3 regions of the Peribacillus sp. NJ4 genome follow, and region 1 is predicted to be linked to each of the others. Evidence: riboswitches for the same ligand, from Rfam matches in the RefSeq annotation. Region 1 holds a riboswitch; each other region holds the start of a gene.
The links. Region 1 has a riboswitch for S-adenosylmethionine ahead of QUF94_RS13285 (YezD family protein). Riboswitches for the same ligand answer to the same signal wherever they lie in the genome.
Positions count from the first base shown of each region.

Region 1 (4,706 bases):
CCGCATTCGCAATCGTTGATTTTCCTGAACCCGAGAGTCCTGTAAACCATAGAACTGTGCTTTCATGCCCGTTCTGCTTCCGGCGGAGCTCCTTGGTCAATGACGTTTCATGCCAAGTGACATTCGTACTTTTACTCATTTAATAATCCCCCTCTTCATGTGATCCTTCAATTTATGTCCAATCAGTTATAAACTTCATTCTTTTTAAGACCTTCGATCAACACCTCGATGACTTCTTTACGGCTAAAGGTAGCTGGAGGAATTTCTCCATTACGCAACATTTCCCTTACCTTCGTTCCAGACAGGATGACATGGTCTTCCTTGCCATGCGGACAAGTTTTAGCGGAAGCCATATTGCCACATTCTTTACAGTAAAAACTATGTTCAAAGAATAATAGCGTGATCCCTAACTCATCTGAATTAAAATTCCCAAAGATTTTTTGAGCATCATATGTGCCATAATAATCACCCACACCCGCATGATCACGTCCGACGATAAAATGGGTGCAACCATAATTTTTACGGACCATCGCATGGAAAATCGCTTCTCTTGGTCCTGCATAACGCATGGCAGCAGGGAAAACTGCAAGTGAGACGCGATCCTTGGGATAATATTTTTCAAGCAACACTTTATAGCTTTCCATTCGTACATCTGCCGGAATGTCATCGGATTTAGTGGCACCTACAAGAGGATTTAAAAATAAGCCGTCGACAATCTCCAATGCTGTCTTTTGAATATATTCATGTGCACGGTGAACAGGGTTCCTCGTTTGGAATCCGACAACCGTTTCCCAGCCTTTTTCAGCAAAAGCTTTCCTTGTCTCAACTGGGTCCAGATAATTTGCTTGAAATAGCGGACGCTCTATTCTCTTTACTAACTTTATTTCTCCGCCGACATATACATCCCCGCGGTTATATAAATTTTTCACACCAGGATGCTTCTCATCATCCGTTTGATATACTAATGTCGCTTCCAATTGTTTATCGGGAGTGAAAATATCGGAAACGGAGAGAACTCCGTATGTTTCACCTTCATGAGTCAGCTTTACCTCTTCACCTATAGTAAGAGTTTCTGCAACTTCAACGTTCAAAGGCAGCGTAATCGGGATGCTCCATACATGGCCGCTGCTAAGCCTCATATCCTTGACAACTGTCTCATAGTCACTTTTTGTAAAGAAACCTTTGATCGGGCTGTAGGCACCAGTGCCTATCAATTCAAGATCACTTAAAGCTATTTCGTCAATTTCGATTGACTTTGTTATTTTACTAAAATCATATTTTGGTTCCCAAAGATCGATTAGTGTTCCTCCGTGCGGTAAACTGATTGTCATGCTAATTTCCCCCTATGGTTTCTAAATATTTAAGCCTATACTTTCTATTTATTTAAGATAAATGCAATCCGCATTCCGTTTTTTGGGCTCCTTGCCAACGGCCTGAGCGTAAATCATCTGCATTGAAGGCAGGTGCCGTACATGTTTTACAACCAATGCTTGGATATCCATTATCATGCAGGATATTATATGGAAGTCCATTTTTGTGGGCATAACGCCAAACATCTTTCCATGTCCAATGTATGAGTGGACATATTTTTACTGACTTGAACTTATTATCTTTATTGATATACTCTGTCAGAGCCCTTGTTTCAGATTGCTCCCTCCGTAGTCCCGAAAGCCAGGCTGTTGCCGTTGAAAGCACATCTGTAAGCGGAGTGATTTTACGGATGTTACAGCACTTATTGGAATCGCTAAGCCATAATTCATCCCCATGTTCCGCTGCCTGTTCTTCAAGCGTCAATGCTGGTTTCTTCATTTCGATCGAAAGATTTGGATATCGCTTTTTCACTTGATCGATCAATTGGTACGTTTCCTCAAAATGAACATCTGTATCAAGGAAAACTATTTTTGCCGAGGGATTGACCTTCGCCAATAAATCCGTAAGCACGATGCCTTCTATACCGAAACTACACGCATATATCAGTTTGTTTCCATAATGGTCATTCGCCCATTGCAGTACTTCCAAAGCACCTTTTGTCTCACTATCTTCAGGAAATACAGGTAAATCTCCGGTGTTGAAATTTTCATAGTTTATTAATGCAGCCAACTTTGCAGCCCCCTCTAAGAACTTGCTGTATGTCACTGGTTAGAATTACTTTTGATCAATGCCCGTTATAATCTTCCCCAGTTTAAATGACCCTAGGAAAAAGAGACGAATCTAACCAATACTCTCTTTATATCAGTTAAACCCGCCTCTAGTTTTTCTAGTCAGCAGATACCTTATTTAATTCTTAGTTTTTCATTTCTTTCCATTTGAATGATTTTACCATCTTGGACAATAAGTGTAATCGATCCATACTTCATTGAATTAAGCATTTCTTGAAGTCGTTCAAATATTTCTTCAAGCTGATTCTCTTTATCCAAACCTGTTCCTCCTTTAAGAAAATCCGCGAATATATTATTTCACCGCTGATTAAATGAATTTATTAAATTTATATAATTCCAAACAACCTTAAATTGTTATGGTTTCCCAAAGAATTTTCCGAAAAATAAAAATCTTTCCATGATGGAAAGATTTCAAGGTAAATATTCTTTACCTTATCTTCCAAAATGATCAACATTTTGTTGGAGGTAGCACCTTGCATCCATCATGCAGGTTGCTGGACTTCAAAGGGCCAATTCCCTCCGTCGCTCTGGATAAGTTTTATTATTTTAAATATTAACATATATTTAATCCTTGTCAATGGAGTTTTCTTATAAAATAACTTGGTTTAATATTATGGAGGAACTGTTATTTTTATACACACTATTCCATTCATGATTTTATGTTCATTTAAATATGAAAATAGACTCGTCTTTTTAGATAAAGTCTCCAAAAAAATGAGTCTATTTTCATTATTAAGCTATTATTGATGCCTGTCATTCATTGAAAAAGTAATTACTTGAATTCCATTCCTTTTATTGAAGTCGATTACTTATTAATTTCTTAACTGAATCGCTTCTATTAGTTCTTGAACCTGACTCTGAACGCGATCAACTAAATTCAAGTCATTGATCGGGTTTTCTGAATTCTGTTTATCTATTTCCTTATCCACAAAATATATGCCCTGCAACGGCTCGCCTTTTAATATTGAAATTAATGGTTTAAGCGCATAGTCAATCGCCAATAAATGCCTGTTACTTCCGCCAATCATAATGGGCAGCACTGGCTTCCCCTTAAAAGCTCCTTCTGGCAGCAAATCAATCAAGGCTTTTAATACCCCTGTATAAGAAGCCTTATATACCGGTGAACCAATGATGATTCCTCTGGCTGCTTGTATTTTCTCCGAAAGCTTTAAGATATCTTCGCTATTATATTTCCCTTGGAATAAATCATCTGCTGAGAAATCCGTAATTGAGTAATAAGCTGTGGTAAATCCTTGGTTTTCTACTAATGATTGAATATGTTTTAGTGAAATGTCCGTTCTTGATGGAATCGCTGGACTTCCTGATAAAATTACGATATCGCTCATATAAATCCCCTCCCATATTACATGGTTTTAGAATAAAAATCCTCGTAATGAATTTGTTGCAGCATGCATTTATCGTAATAGTCTGAAAAATATAAGTCAAATCTTACACTCCGGTTTATTAATTTCACAAGTAATGATTGCTTACCATTCAAAAAAACACGGTCATATTTGCGGCTTGATGCTCATGCCTTTTAATATGACCGTTTCATTATGTATGATTTTGTTTTCCATGAATACCATATACCAAAAGTTGTGCAATGCTCTTAATTCGTTCAGAAGTAAAATATGGTTCCTTTTTCTGTTGATGAATCTCATAATGTGTAGATAATGCCAATGTGAAAGAAATGATCCCCACATTAAAAAGGATAATATCAGAAATATATTGTATCTCTCCGCTATCTATTCTCTTCTGTATTTCAATATGCTTGGCATTCGGCTTGAAAATTCGATCAACATATTGCTTTGAAATATCTTGATCGAATTGTGTTTCCCGAAATAATATCGAAAACTGTTCTTTATTTTCAAGAACGTTTTTTATCATGGTGCAAACGTGATTTTCCACAAGATCATCAGTTGACAGATGGTTTGTCCCATCTTCAGACTCCTCTTTTTCATTAGGAGTAATTGTAGCCAGAAGCAAATCTTTTTTGCTTTCAAAGTATTTGTAAATAGTAGCTTCGGAAACATTGCATGCAGAGGCAATTTCATTCGTTCTTGTCATGTCAAACCCTTTTGTCGCAAAAAGAGTCCGGGCTACATTTATGATTCGTTCTTTGGTTTGTTGCCCCTTTTTCAAAAATATCAACCTTCTTTTATAAAGATAAGACCGGTTTCACCAATCTATTTTACATGATATCCCGATGGTACCAATCGGTCAATATTACCTTCGATCTATTAGAAATCAATATTCCCATATATCGTATATAGAAAACATCGTCTAATTTGGACGATGTTTTCTTTTTCAGATAATCATTTAAAAGATGCATAGCCATCATCGACCATGACTACACTTCCATTGATTGCATCCGCTTCTTCCAAGGATAATAAATAGACAGCATTTGCAATGGCTTCTGGCTTAATTAATTTACCGTGCATTTGACTTGCATTCAATTTATCGATGATTCCCATATCTTTATAGCTTTGTATGATTGAAGTATCAACACCGCCTGGTGCAATGCCTACTACGCGTATTCCATAAGCA
Region 1 covers NZ_JAUCFQ010000001.1:2,653,525-2,658,230, reverse strand. Annotated here, with positions in the region: gene cysC (adenylyl-sulfate kinase) at 1-139, opposite strand, end outside; gene sat (sulfate adenylyltransferase) at 183-1,331, opposite strand; gene QUF94_RS13290 (phosphoadenylyl-sulfate reductase) at 1,384-2,088, opposite strand; gene QUF94_RS13285 (YezD family protein) at 2,274-2,417, opposite strand; SAM riboswitch class I at 2,589-2,697, opposite strand; gene ssuE (NADPH-dependent FMN reductase) at 2,972-3,505, opposite strand; gene QUF94_RS13275 (TetR/AcrR family transcriptional regulator) at 3,714-4,301, opposite strand; partial or broken gene QUF94_RS13270 (SDR family NAD(P)-dependent oxidoreductase) at 4,475-4,706, opposite strand, start outside.

Region 2 (4,706 bases), 2.1 Mb from region 1:
CACTTACCATTTTACCTCTACAGACCGATCTTTTAAAGAACTCTTTTATATGCTTAGCCGTGAATTTTGCGTTGCAGGTCCAGGACCATTTTGTTGCACTTTTCATGTTCCCTATCTCGTTCTTTCTCAACCTCGATACGGAGGTCTAAGTTTCTACTGTACTCACTGTAGCCAATCCCATGTGAAGACTGCATCGCCTTTTCCATTTCGCTTGTTACATTTAAATCCAGAGTATTGATAGTGAACCATCCTTTCAAATTTGTGTATCATTTTATTACCTTCAATCATTCTCTACCCTTTTTCTATCATATATAAACATGAAAAAACGACCTGAATTACATCAGGCCGTCATTGTTGAATTATTTATCCGCCGGTACAACTGCACCTTCGTATTCTTCAAGGATGAAATCTTGAATTTCTTTAGAATGCAATACTTCTACAAGCGCTTTGATTGCTTCTTTATTTTCGTCACCTTTGTTTACAGCGATGACATTCACGTATGGTGATTCAGAATCTTCAATGGCGATCGAATCTTCAATCGGATTCAAACCTGCATCGATCGCATAGTTTGAGTTGATCAAAACAGCATCGCCTTCGCTGCTCTCATAAATTTTAGGAAGCAGAGCCGCTTCATATTCAGAATCGAATTTAAGGTTTTTCTCATTTTTAACGATGTCTTTAGTTGTAGCCGTCGTTTTATCGATTCCCTCTTTCAAAGTGATCAGGCCATTCTTTTCCAAAAGGGATAAAGCACGCCCATGATCAGCGACAGAGCTGCTTAAAATGATCGTTGCCCCATCAGGAAGTTTATCGATGGTTTTATATTTTTTTGAGTATAGAGCTATTGGCTCGATATGGATTCCGCCTGCATTAACGAAATCATATCCATTTTCTTTAATTTGGGATTCTAAATAAGGAATGTGCTGAAAATAGTTAGCATCCAATTCCTTATCATTTAAAGCCTTATTTGGTAAAACATAGTCCTGGAATGTTTCGATTTCCAATTCTATTCCTTTTTCTTCAAGAAGCGGCTTAGCTTCCTCAAGGATTTCAGCATGCGGAACATTGGATGCCCCTACAACTAATTTCTTCGATTCTTTTTCCGTTTCACTGCCGCCTTTATCCTTTTCACTTCCACAAGCAGCCAAAGCGATAGATAACACTAAAATCAATGCAAATCCTAAAAACTTTTTCATCCTTTTCATCTCCCTTTATCTTTTGTCCAATTTAGATGTAATCACATCTCCAATAATTTGAATTATGAAGACGATAATTAGAATAACGATAGTCGCTACAAGCGTAACGTCATTTTGATTTCTTTGATAGCCCTCCAGATAGGCTAGATTACCAAGTCCGCCTGCGCCGATGACCCCGGCCATTGCGGTATATCCAACCAATGCAATCGATGTTACCGTAATCCCGGAAATAAGGGCAGGCATCGACTCCGGAAGAAGGACCTTCCAAATGATCGTGCTCGTTTTTGCCCCCATCGATTTAGCGGCTTCAATTACACCTTTATCGATTTCACGGAGGCCGATTTCAACCATACGTGCATAAAATGGTGCCGCACCGATAATAAGTGCCGGCAGTGCAGCGTTCTCTCCGATCATGGAACCGACAAGCGCTTTAGTGAAAGGAATGAGCAGCACGATCAAAATAAGAAATGGAATGGAACGGAATATATTAACCACAGCACTGATGACCGCGTTGATTGCCCGGTTTTCCCACATATTCCCCTTCCCTGTCAAGAACAGGATCAATCCTAATAATATGCCTATAAAAAAGGTTGCCACTACAGAGATACTTGTCATATAAAGCGTTTCTTTCGTTGCTTCAATAATGTCTTCCCAATCAACATTCGGCAATAATTCTTCAAGCATGAGTAATCACCTCCACGCCTACCTGCTGTGCTTTAATGAATTCGATTGCGCGGAGCATTTCATCCTCTTTGCCATCAAGATGGATAAACAACGTTCCATATGAACCGCTTCTGGTTTGCGATATTTTACCTTGAACTATATTGACATCCAACTCGAAGTTACGCACAAGCTTAGTGATCAACGGGCTTTCTGCATGATCACCTACAAAAGTCAATTGAATCACTTTGCCTGCAGGAAAGCGTTCGAGCAGATGGTCCATCGTTTCTTTCGTTTCTTCCGGTTCCGTCACCTGTTGCACGAAACGCTTCGTCATTTGTTCTTTAGGATTCTTGAAAACATCCAGGACAGGTCCCTGTTCAACAACTTGCCCGCTTTCCATCACAGCCACACGATGACAGATTTTACGTATTACATGCATTTCATGTGTTATCAAGACAATCGTCAACCCAAGACGCTGATTGATGTCAACAAGCAATTCGAGTATAGAGTCGGTAGTCTGTGGATCCAAGGCAGAAGTCGCTTCATCACACAGCAGCACTTTAGGATCATTCGCTAGAGCCCTGGCTATTCCCACCCGTTGCTTTTGCCCTCCGCTTAATTGCGAAGGATAGGCCTTTTCTCTGCCTTCCAGTCCGACTAACTTGATCAATTCGTTCACACGTTTGGTGCGTTCAAATTTTGAAACTCCTGCAATTTCCAACGGGAAGGATATATTTTCCTGAACGGTCCTGGACCATAATAGATTGAAATGTTGGAAAATCATGCTGATTTCTTGACGGGCCTTACGAAGCTGAGCACCTTTAATTTTTGAAATTTCCTTCTCAGCCACCACAACGGATCCTTCTGTGGGTGTTTCCAATCCATTGAGCATCCTGATCAAAGTACTTTTCCCCGCTCCACTATAACCAATAATACCGAAAATCTCGCCTTTATTTATTTCAACATTCACATTATTTACAGCCTTGATCGTCTCACTGCTTCCTTTTCCTGTTCGGAACAGCTTACTGACTTTTGTCAATGTAATCATTAATCCTCACCTCTTTTATCCAATAAAACCTATGAACTTAGTTAATTTCTCTACATTATTATCTGTTTCCCCTACCAATTTTGCAATTCATGCAAAGGTTTTCCCTACTGAAATAGAAAAAACCTTTCTGCATGAGCAGAAAGGCAGGTGAAGAAACAGGCCTTCCTCTCATCTTCCAAAGTGATTAAACTTTGTGTGAATTGGCACCTTTCCAAGGAAATCTCCTTGTCGGTTGCCGGGTTTCATCGGGCACATCCCTCCACCTCTCTTGATAAGAGCTAATATATAGAATATTTGTACATCATTAAGTTCTTTAGTATGTTGAAATTTTATCATAGATAAAAAAGGAGCGCAATGTATAATATTTCTAGTTCAAGAATGCCCAGGACTTTTTGCTTAAACCGTTTTAGAAGTCAAGGAGACGATATTCGTCGCTTTTTCAATTGCCTGCTCCAAATCTTCTATTAAATCCTCTACATTTTCAATCCCAATGGATAAACGGACTTGATCAGCACGCACACCAGCTTTCGCCAGACCTGCATCATTCAATTGCTGATGGGTCGTACTGGCAGGGTGAATGATTAAACTCTTCGCATCCCCTACATTCGCTACATGGGACCATAATTCCACCGAATTGATAAGTTTCGCCCCGGCTTCGCGGTCTCCCTTTATTCCAAAAGTCACAACAGATCCTGCTCCCTTAGGCAAATATTTATCCGCAAGGGCTTTATCGGGATGATCCTCATTAGCAGGATGCGAAACCCAAGTCACGGCAGGGTGTTTTTTCAAATATTGAAGTACAGACTTCGTGTTCGAAAGATGCTCTTTCATCCTCACATGCAGCGTTTCAAGTCCAAGCGTAAACTGGAATGCGCTTTGGGCACTTAGCGCAGGGCCTAAATCACGAAGTAACTGCACTCGGGCTTTCGTTATAAAAGCGGCTGGTCCAACTGCCTCGGCGTATACCAGACCGTCGTAACTTGGATCAGGCTCCGTAAAGCCAGGGTAGTTTGGCGAGTTCCAATCGAACTTCCCTCCATCCACGATGACACCGCCTAAGGTGGTTCCATTTCCCAGAAGCCATTTTGTAGCGGAATGGATAACAATATCCGCTCCAAAATCAATTGGTCTGCATAGATACGGTGTAGCGAAGGTATTATCAATGATTAAAGGTATCCCGGCATCATGGGCAATGTCGGCTACCGCTTCAATATCAAGGACCCTCAAACTTGGATTTCCGATCGTTTCGGCAAATATGGCTTTAGTTCTTGGCGTAATCGCCCTTTTGAAATTTTCAGGGTCATCAGGAGAAACGAACTTCACTTTAATCCCATATTTAGGAAGAGTATTTTCAAAAAGATTATACGTACCGCCATATAAAGTGGAGGCTGAAACGATCTCATCCCCTGCACCGGCAATATTCAGGATTGACAGTGAGATGGCAGCCATTCCGCTTGCTGTTGCCAATCCGCCGATACCGCCTTCCAATAAGGCCATTCTTTCCTCAAAAACGCTGACCGTGGGATTATGTAGTCGTGTATATATATAGCCATTCTCCTTTAAGCCAAATAAATTCGCTGCATGGTCAGTGTCTTTGAACAAGTATGCATTGCTTTGGTAGATCGGGACTGCACGTGCACCTGTTTCATCAGCTTGCAAACCGCCATGAACACTCAATGTTTCGAAACGTAACTTTTTCTCTGACATACTATTTCTCCTCTTTCTCTATGGATTTAGTAGGAATTAAATTGAAACCGGGCCTTTCATAAACAAAAAAACCACTTCCACAAGAAGAGGTT
Region 2 covers NZ_JAUCFQ010000001.1:539,376-544,081, reverse strand. Annotated here, with positions in the region: gene QUF94_RS29030 (YuzK family famiily protein) at 54-194, opposite strand; gene QUF94_RS02635 (MetQ/NlpA family ABC transporter substrate-binding protein) at 360-1,196, opposite strand; gene QUF94_RS02630 (methionine ABC transporter permease) at 1,212-1,880, opposite strand; gene QUF94_RS02625 (methionine ABC transporter ATP-binding protein) at 1,873-2,907, opposite strand; SAM riboswitch class I at 3,073-3,185, opposite strand; gene QUF94_RS02620 (O-acetylhomoserine aminocarboxypropyltransferase/cysteine synthase family protein) at 3,304-4,614, opposite strand.
Region 2: it holds a riboswitch for S-adenosylmethionine, as region 1 does, so the genes downstream of both, QUF94_RS02625 (methionine ABC transporter ATP-binding protein) here and QUF94_RS13285 (YezD family protein) in region 1, are expected to answer to the same signal.

Region 3 (4,706 bases), 270 kb from region 1:
AACATCGGGATTTAATTAGTAAATAGATTCGAATCACTTAGATTATTTCATAATAGACCTCTAAAGAATAATCATAATTGATCATCATTAAAAAACGAGACGGATACGAAATCCTTCTCGTTTTTTATCACCAATAAAACTTGGATTATTTAACGAAATCCGGAATGTTTTTGATGAAATCCGGTGTTATGATGCCGTTTTCTGTAATGATGCCTGTAATTAGATGATTCGGTGTAACATCAAAGGCTGGATTGAAAGTCTTCACGTTTTCCGGGGCGATCCTTACACTTTGAATGAAAGTGATTTCCGCTTCATGCCGTTCTTCGATCGGGATGGATGTGCCGGATTGGATTGAAAGGTCGAAGGTGCTTGATGGAGCCGCCACATAAAAAGGGATACCAAAGTGCTTGGCTAAAATGGCCAATCCCAATGTCCCGATTTTATTGGCTGTATCTCCATTAGCCGCAATTCTGTCGGCCCCGACTATAATTCCATTTATTCGTTTCTGGTGAATCGTATGGGCGGCCATATTATCAGAAATTAAGGTGACGTCAACCCCCGCTTGCATCAATTCCCAAGCCGTCAAACGCGCCCCTTGCAGGACAGGCCTGGTTTCACAAGCGTACACTTTTAGCGGAAAGTCCCTTTCTTTAGCCAGGTGGAAGGGAGCCAGGGCTGTTCCATAACGGGCTGTGGCAATCCCTCCAGCGTTGCAATGCGTTAGGATGGAATCTCCTTTAGCGAATAAGGATAAACCATGTTCCCCGATTTTCCTGCACATTTCTTCATCTTCAGCAAAGATGGCTTGGGCCTCCGATACAAGTGCTTCCTTGGCAGTTGAAATGCTTTGCGCTGCTTTCAACGTATTCTCCATCCTCCTTAACGCCCAAAAAAGGTTGACTGCAGTTGGCCGTGAAGAAGCGAGTTTTTCAATATGCCTCGTTACATTTTTCTTGAATTCCTCTAATTCAGCGGTTGTTTCCTGTTTGGCACCAAGTGCAACACCAAATGCTGCCGTCAGTCCAATTGCTGGGGCACCACGAACTTTTAATGTCAATATGCTGTCATATACATCATCAACAGAATGAAGTTCAATAAATTCAGTTATGGAAGGAAGGGCTTGTTGATTTAATAATGTAATATGGGTATCATCCCATTGTACCGAATATGGTAAGGGTGCTAGTGTAGTCATGTGCAGGTCTCCTTTTAAAGGGTTGAATAAGATGGCAGTGTACGTTGCTTCAACGCTTCAATGACAGCTGGAACATCCAATTCTTCCCGTTTTTTAATTAAAAATGCACCAATTTCCAATGTTGCCGTTTTGGCAGCGATCCTTGTATCTTTATTTTCAATGACGTTTAAATCGGCAACATGGGAAAGGCCAATGGTTCGCCGAATCAGTTCACAGCCGGCAAAACCGAATGCATCTTTTTTGAATTTTGTCAGTAAATAAGGCAGATAGCCTTTCACATGGCGGAATGGGCTTTTATTTTGGCCTTCCCATAATTCGGTATAAGTTTCTTCAAAGGCATTCCAAAATTCATGAAGGTGTGAGAAAATCTCTTCCTTTCCAGCGCCATTTCGTGTAATTGCCTGAAAGAGAAGGTTGGCGGTGTATTGACCAAGGTCAAAACCAACGGGCCCATAAAAAGCGAATTCCGGATCAATAACCTTTGTTTCAGTTTCACTTGCAAAAATACTTCCAGTATGTAAATCTCCATGAAGCAAGGCTTCCTGCTCGGTTTCAAAACTTTGTTTCAGCTTAGCGACCTCAAGTATCACTTCTTGATAATTCCAAATATTTTTGGCGGCATCAGTCAATTCCGGCTCGAAATCTCCCGGGAGTTCCTCAAAAAATGGATCCGTGAAAATAAAGACCTCAGTGATTTTGCAGAGTTCCGGATTCGTGAAATGTCGGGCCACTTCCTTTTTCGCGGATGGTTCTAAATGATAATCTGATGTATAAAATGCCGTCTTCGCTACATATTCACCAATATGCTGTGAAAGCAATGGATATTGATCGCCATCGATCAAGCCTTTTCTAACGATTTTCAAGTGCGATAAATCTTCCATGACTGTAATGGCAAGCTGTTCATCCGAATAATAGACTTGCGGTACGAATTCGGGGCAATAGCTTCTGAAATGAATCAGTGCATTCGCTTCAATGGCTGCCCTTTTCAATGTCAGCGGCCAGCTTTCACCAAGTACCTTGGCATAAGGGACCGCTTGTTTGATTATTATTCCTTTGTTTGTGACTGTGTCTGTAATATGAAAAACATAATTTAAATTTCCATCGCCGATTTCTTTACAGTTTAAACTTGCATCCGCATTGACCAACCCAAGTTTTTTTGCAAGGGTTATAGCTGTTTCGTTTGTCAATCTCTTAAAATTTGAATGGTTTTGAGTCATTCTTTTCCCCTCCAGATTCAAAATAAGAATAAAAAAGCCTCTTTCATATAGAAAGAGGCAGAAGTTTTGGCTTCGGACCTCTTATCTTCCAGAAAATGAATTCTGGTGGAATTAGCACCGTGCTCTGTGGATTTTATAATCCGGCGGTGAATCCGCCCCATTTCACAATGGTATTACAGTCGGTTGCTGGGCTTCATAGGGCCTTTATCCCTCAGCCTGCTCTTGATAAGAGTATATGTTTTCTGAAATTTTAATCTTCGGGAAAATAATATCAACTTTTTAAATAGTTTGTCAATGGGAAAATTAATAATAATCCGGCCGACGATATTCGAATACGGGTATTTTGTTCCGTGCTTCCGTAACTTTATTGAAGTCCAAGGTGCCTGTCAAGAGTTCGTTTGCTTCTCCGGCTTCACTTATGATATTCCCCAATGGATCAATAATCAAGGAATGACCCGCAAATATATTATTGACATCCGAACCTGAACGGTTAACGGCTACAACATATGCTTGGTTCTCGATGGCACGGCTAATCAATAAGGCTCTCCAGTGATCGAGTCTGGGCTTTGGCCATTCTGCCATTACGAATAGAACTTCGGCGCCTTGAACGGTATGGGCTCGCTGCCATTCAGGAAAACGGATGTCATAACAAATGAATCCAGCACATATTTTTTCATCAAGAGTAAATAAACCATCTTTTTCACCTGGCTGCAGGAAATGATGTTCATCCATTAACTGAAATAAGTGAAGCTTATCATATTCTTTTATGAGATTTTCATCCTTATTGATGATGATCATGGTGTTATAGATGCCCTTGCTTGCTTTTTGGCAACGGAACCCCCAATTATGTGAAACTGGTGTTTCTTTACCTGATCTTTTAAACATTCAATCGTTTTTTCTGCTTCTTCATCAGCAATCTCATTTAACCTGGTCAAGTCGTATCCTGTTGACCAAAGCTCTGGTAAAATAACGATATCGGGTTTGGACATTGCTGCTATTTCCATCCATTATTCTGCAACCTGAAAATTGATATCTGGTTGCCCGAAGGCAATATCCAATTGAATGCAGGCAATTTTCCACTTCATCGTTTAAAACCCACCTGTAAAAAATGCTTTACAAGACTATGATAAACATATATCATTTGTGACTAGAATTTCAAGAAATTTCAGAGAAGGTGTATAAATGTTGCAATTCGAAAAATCCAGACAACTTCAAAAACTGCCCAAGCAGTTTTTTGCCTCTCTAGTCGCAAAAGTCAATGCGATTACGGCGCAGGGTCATGATGTCATTAATTTAGGCCAGGGAAATCCTGATCAACCGACGCCTGAACATATCGTGAAAAGTTTACAGGTTGCCGCTGAAAAAACGATTAATCATAAATATTCGCCGTTTCGGGGACATCAATATTTAAAAGATGCTGCTGCCGTCTTTTATGAACGTGAATATGGTGTCAAGCTGGATCCGAATAGTGAAGTGGCGATTCTCTTCGGGGGAAAGGCAGGTCTTGTCGAACTGCCGCAATGTTTATTGAATCCAGGTGATACAATCCTTGTTCCAGATCCCGGCTATCCGGATTATCTTTCCGGTGTCGTTTTAGCCCAGGCAAAGACCGAACTGATGCCCTTGACAGAAGAAAATGATTTTCTTCCGAAATACAATGACATACATAAAGAAGTGCTTGATAAAGCCAAAATGATGTTCTTGAACTATCCGAATAATCCCACCGGTGCTTCTGCAACTGAAAGTTTCTTTGATGAAACCGTCTCCTTTGCAAAAGAGCATTCGATTTGCGTGGTCCACGATTTCGCTTATGGGGCAATAGGATTCGACGGAAAAAAACCGATAAGCTTTCTCCAGGCAGAGGGAGCGAAGGATGTAGGGATAGAAATTTACACACTATCGAAAACATACAATATGGCAGGGTGGAGAGTCGGTTTTGCAGTGGGGAATAAAAGTGTCATAGAAGCTCTTGAACTATTGCAAGACCATCTTTATGTTAGTCTCTTTCCAGCGATACAGGAAGCAGCGGCAAGCGCATTGCTGGACTCGCAGAGCTGTGTAGATGAGTTAGTGAAGATGTATGAGGGACGCAGGAATGTTTTCATTGAGGGATTGAGTGCAATCGGATGGGATGTCAAAGCTCCCGAGGCATCATTCTTTGCCTGGCTCAAGGTACCAAAAGGTTTTACGTCCGAGAGTTTTGCAGACTATCTATTAACGCATGCCCACGTAGCTGTTGCCGCAGGGAATGGATTCGGTGAATTTGGCGAAGGTTACGTCAGGGTAGGGCTTCTGAC
Region 3 covers NZ_JAUCFQ010000001.1:2,387,662-2,392,367, forward strand. Annotated here, with positions in the region: gene mtnA (S-methyl-5-thioribose-1-phosphate isomerase) at 146-1,192, opposite strand; gene mtnK (S-methyl-5-thioribose kinase) at 1,207-2,409, opposite strand; SAM riboswitch class I at 2,488-2,641, opposite strand; partial or broken gene QUF94_RS12030 (carbon-nitrogen family hydrolase) at 2,713-3,413, opposite strand; gene QUF94_RS12035 (pyridoxal phosphate-dependent aminotransferase) at 3,592-4,706, shown strand, end outside.
Region 3: it holds a riboswitch for S-adenosylmethionine, as region 1 does, so the genes downstream of both, mtnK (S-methyl-5-thioribose kinase) here and QUF94_RS13285 (YezD family protein) in region 1, are expected to answer to the same signal.